Regions from separate parts of the Dyella sp. PARNA 12/25 genome, predicted to be linked through region 1. Evidence: riboswitches for the same ligand, from Rfam matches in the RefSeq annotation. Region 1 holds a riboswitch; the other holds the start of a gene.

Region 1 (2,389 bases):
TCGCATTCCCGGCGGCGAGTCGCTGCAGGAAGTGGCCGCCAGATCCACCGATGCGCTGGACGACATTCTCGACGCGCATCCGCAGGACACCATTGCCGTGGTGACCCACGACAGCGTGATTCGCGTGCTGCTCTGCCACTTTGCGGGGTTGCCGCTGTCCAGCTATTGGCTTTTCCAGCCATCGCCCTGCGGGATCAGCGTGGTGCATATCGGTGATGATGTTGCCATTCCGGCAGTCAATAGTGCCCAGCACCTCGGGCACTTGTGAGTTGCCGATACTCAGTCAGGCGCTCAATCGCCTCCGCAAATTGGCGGCAAAACGTTCCGCTGTTTCGGGCCGGCCTGCAAGGTGAAGCAAGGGCTCGATCACTTCCAGTTCCATCAGAAGGAAGCGGCCCTGGGTGATCACGCCATCTACTCGAGCGTAGGCAATGTCGGCATGGCCCATTGCCGCTGAAGCCTCGAGAGCTCGCTTCGCACTGGCAACAAGCGTCGCATCAGGTTCGACAGCTCGGGCGGTGCCGCCAAATTCGCCTTGCACGCGGTAGTCACCGTCGGCCGGACGCTTGATCACCGCGTGGCTGTATTCGCCATCGAAGAAGATCAGAGACCATTCACCGTCGGTGACGATCTCAGGTACGTAGGGCTGCACCAGATATTCAAACTCTCGCGGCAGCTGCGCAATGGCTTGATCCATCGCCGCATCACCTACAACGCCACGCACGGTATGCCATGCCGTGCCACTAATCGTTGGCTTGATGACGACTTCCCGCCCATGCATGGCAGCCAGCGCGTGTGGCAAATGCTTTGCCGATACGATGGTCGTGGGAATGATATCGACGCCGTGTTTCGCCAGCTCGGACAAGTAACGCTTGTTGCTATTCCAGCGCAACACGGCCTTGTTGTTGATGGTGGGAACGGGGAGCGCATCCAGCCATTGGCTGAAGGCCGCGTAGTGCTGAAAATAGTCCCAGGTGGAGCGCATCAGCACCGCGTCATATTGCGACCAGTCGACGGCAGGGTCATTCCACACGCACGCCACGGGCTCGATGCCGAGACGTTGGAGCGATGCCGCCAGGTGGGCATCATCCGGATGGATGTCCGGAATGATGGACGATGTAGCGATGGCAAGACGATGAGTGAAAGATGCAGACATTGCAAAACCTCCAACGATGGAGGGCGCCCTTGTCTGATAGATCGGGACCGAGCGTGGCGGACCTGGTCCGTCGCAGCACCCCTCGGCTCCGACTGCGTGATAGCTGGTATGCACGCAACGAGTAAGCATCGCCTTGACGATGCCTGATAAGTCTCACTGACTCGTCGGCATGCCGTCAATGTACCGTTTCAAAACAAGCGGCAGACAAACCGATGCGAAGGCATTGGCAAGTGGCATGATAAACCCGACGCCGCGCGCACCGCGGTGCAGAGAGAACTTCCACTTTTGATGGACCTAGTTATGGAAAACGCTGTTCCAGCCTTTTGCGCCATCTACCGTTGGCGTCTCCATCCTGGCTCTGAAGCATCCTTCGTCGAGGCCTGGTCACGAGTCACGCAGCTGCTCTTGACCGAGCGAGGATCGCTGGGCTCACGCTTGCACCGTGGCCCCGACAATATTTGGTATAGCTACACGCAGTGGCCATCGGCGGCGGCAAAAGCAGAAGGCCTCGCGCGACCGTCCGTCGATCCGGAGGCCTGGCAGCAACTGCGGTCGGCGATCGCGGAGAGTTTGCCGGAGTTGATTCTCGAACCCGTATCGGACTTCCTGGCGCCACTTCCACCCGATGGTTTATCGAGCAACCCAACGGGTTGATGACCTCGCTGCCATCCATGTAGCGAGAAAGTCAGGGGCGGCGTGCTGAAGCGTTCGCCTCTGACTCTAGGTGGGCATGCCTCACTCGGAAAGCGGGCGCGGCTGGTCCAGATGGGCCGTGGTGGTTTTCTTCAGTAGCCACAGGTTGCGGGCGTACAGAAAGGGCAGAAACGCGTAGCTCAGGATGATGGGGAGCTTGTCGATGTGCAGCGCATATACCAGCTGCAAGGCGCTTCCCCAAAAGCTGAGTTGCCAGAAGATGGGCGGCACTACCAGCTGCTTCTTCTTCTCCGAAAGCAACCACTGGATGACGAACCGCGCACTGAAGAGCCCGGCGCCAGCAAGACCTATCACCGTCCATAGCCAGGATTCGCTATAAAGCCACGGGGCCCAACTTCCGATCAGGGGTGAGAGGAATCCGCTCGAATCTTGCATCTTGGCCCAGGCTCACGTTGGTGGAGCCGAGATCTTGCAGCCTGATGGAGCGCGCAGCAAGCTGGGCAAGGCCTGATCGATGCCACCTGAGGTCAGGGCGGGCGACAGGGTTCCGCCACCCCCGGCGGGCATGCACTGGCGATG
Region 2 (2,389 bases), on a different contig from region 1:
GCGATGTCCTTCACCAGTTTGCCATCGCGATCGAGCACTTCGATGCGGCGCGGGAAAGCATCCACCGGTACCAGATAAGAGAACGGGCGCTCCACGCGCTGGCGCAGCAGATAGTGGCCATCGGGAGACGCCTTGATCGACAGCGTCAGCGACGGCTCACCGATCGAGGTGACCTTGCCATCCAGACTCACCAGCGCGGTCTGCGAGCGCAGATAGTGTTCGAACAGGCGCGCGTCCTCTTCGTTGCGCAGCAGATCCTGATAGGTACGAATCGCCTTGACGCCAGCGCCCACCTGAGTCTGCTGCGTGTTCGGCCCCGTGGGGATGTCATTGGCGACCGGCGCCGCACCCTGCCCTTCGGGCTGCAGCTGTACCAGCAATTGCTGGCTGTCAGGCATCCAACGGTAGCCGCGACCCGCCACGGTGTTCAGCGGCAGCGTGATCAACCGGCGTGCGGAACGCGCAGCTACGTCGACTACCCACAGTTCATTGCGCCCCTGCTTGGCGTCGACCTGGTTGAAGGCCAGATAGCGCTGGTCCGGCGACCAGCTGGAACTGGCAATCGACAACGGCGCCGGCAAGCCTTGCAGGCGAATCTCCTTGCCGGTTGCCACGTCCATCAACCACAGGTCGCTGCCAAACGCGAAACGGCTTTGCGCGTAGGTGCGTGGATTGATGCGCATGCCGGCCAGCTTCAGTTCGGGCTGCGCCACCACATCAATGCCAGGCAGGGCCGGCGTCTGAGTCAGCGCAAGCAGATCGCGATGCGGACTGATCGAGAGCTGCGGCGGACGCGGCGCATCCACCAGAGCCTGCAAGGGCGCCGGTGGCGTGAGGTAGCCCGTCGCGGGTGCAACTACCTGGCTCGGCGGCGGCTGGTCCGCCATGACCAACGGCGGTACGGCCAGCAACAAGCCGATCAGGGCAAGGCGTCGGAGTGAGATATCCATAGGAGGCAACTACCTGTGTCGTAATACCTTGCGACATTAGCGCCTTGGTCGCCCGCCGACCCCGGCCATCAGTCATGTGCGAGCCGGACCCGACCGGGTCTGAGCCCCGCGAAACGGTCACCGCGTGACGCTATACTGCTTAATCCCGTCGAGGGGCGCTGCGACCGTTGGCTTGCTGAATCCATGCGTGATTCCGCGACCCCGGCCAGGCTCGACGGATTTTCTTTGTAACGGCGCCCGGTTAACGATGCGGCCTGCTGGTCGCAACACCCGGAGCTAAGCCAAATGAACGCAGTCACCAAGGGCCCTGCCCACCAGGACTTCAAAGTCCGCGATATCTCCCTCGCCGACCTCGGCCGCCGCCGCATCCGCATGGCGGAAGAGGAAATGCCGGGCCTGATGCAGATTCGCGCCCGCTACGCCAAGGAAAAGCCGCTGAAGGGCGTACGCTTGTCCGGCTCGCTGCACTGCACGAAGGAAACCGCCGTGCTGGCCGAAACCCTGCGTGAGCTGGGTGCATCCGTGCGCTGGGCCTCCTGCAACATTTTCTCTACCCAGGACGACGTGGCGGCAGCCCTCGCCGCCGGTGGCCTGCCCGTGTTCGCCTGGAAGGGCGAGACGCTGGAGGAATATTGGGAGTGCACGCTCGACATGCTCACCCACCCGGGTGAACTCGGCCCGCAGCTGATCGTGGACGATGGCGGCGACGCCACCCTGTTCATCCACAAGGGTGTGGAACTCGAAGACGGCAGCAACTGGGTCAACACCCCGAGCAGCAACCACGAAGAGCAGGTGATCAAGGATCTGGTCAAGCGCACCGCGTCGGAGCGCCCGGGCTGGTTCAAGAAGATCGCCGCCGAATGGAAGGGTGTTTCCGAAGAGACCACCACCGGCGTGCATCGCCTGTATCAGCTCGCCGAAGCCGGCAAGCTGCTGGTGCCGGCTATCAACGTCAACGACTCGGTGACCAAGTCGAAGTTCGACAATCTGTACGGCTGCCGCGAATCGCTGGCCGACGGCATCAAGCGCGCGACCGACCTGATGGTCGCCGGCAAGGTGGCCGTGGTATGCGGCTATGGCGACGTCGGCAAGGGCTGTGCGCACTCGCTGAAGGGCTTTGGCGCTCGCGTGATCGTCACCGAGATCGACCCGATCAATGCGCTGCAGGCTGCGATGGAAGGCTTCCAGGTCACCACCATCGAAGACACGCTGGGCCTTGGCGACATCTACGTCACCACCACCGGCAACAAGGACATCATCACGCTCGAGCACATGGCGGCGATGAAGAACAACGCGCTGGTGTGCAACATCGGCCACTTCGACAACGAGATCCAGATGGATCGCCTGAACACGGCCAAGGACGTGACGCGCGAAACCATCAAGCCGCAGGTGGATCGCTACACCTTCAGCAAGACGGGCCGCAGCATCTACATGCTGGC

The links. Region 1 has a riboswitch for S-adenosylhomocysteine ahead of AC0GUR_RS12300 (ATP-grasp domain-containing protein). Riboswitches for the same ligand answer to the same signal wherever they lie in the genome.
Region 2: it holds a riboswitch for S-adenosylhomocysteine, as region 1 does, so the genes downstream of both, ahcY (adenosylhomocysteinase) here and AC0GUR_RS12300 (ATP-grasp domain-containing protein) in region 1, are expected to answer to the same signal.

The regions. Positions count from the first base shown of each region.
Region 1 is NZ_JBVQCI010000005.1:107,286-109,674, reverse strand. It holds gene AC0GUR_RS12305 (histidine phosphatase family protein) at 1-268, shown strand, start outside; gene AC0GUR_RS12300 (ATP-grasp domain-containing protein) at 284-1,156, opposite strand; S-adenosyl-L-homocysteine riboswitch at 1,171-1,246, opposite strand; gene AC0GUR_RS12295 (antibiotic biosynthesis monooxygenase family protein) at 1,457-1,810, shown strand; gene AC0GUR_RS12290 (lipid-A-disaccharide synthase N-terminal domain-containing protein) at 1,892-2,164, opposite strand.
Region 2 is NZ_JBVQCI010000011.1:33,927-36,315, forward strand. It holds gene AC0GUR_RS18005 (S9 family peptidase) at 1-950, opposite strand, end outside; S-adenosyl-L-homocysteine riboswitch at 1,095-1,196, shown strand; gene ahcY (adenosylhomocysteinase) at 1,236-2,389, shown strand, end outside.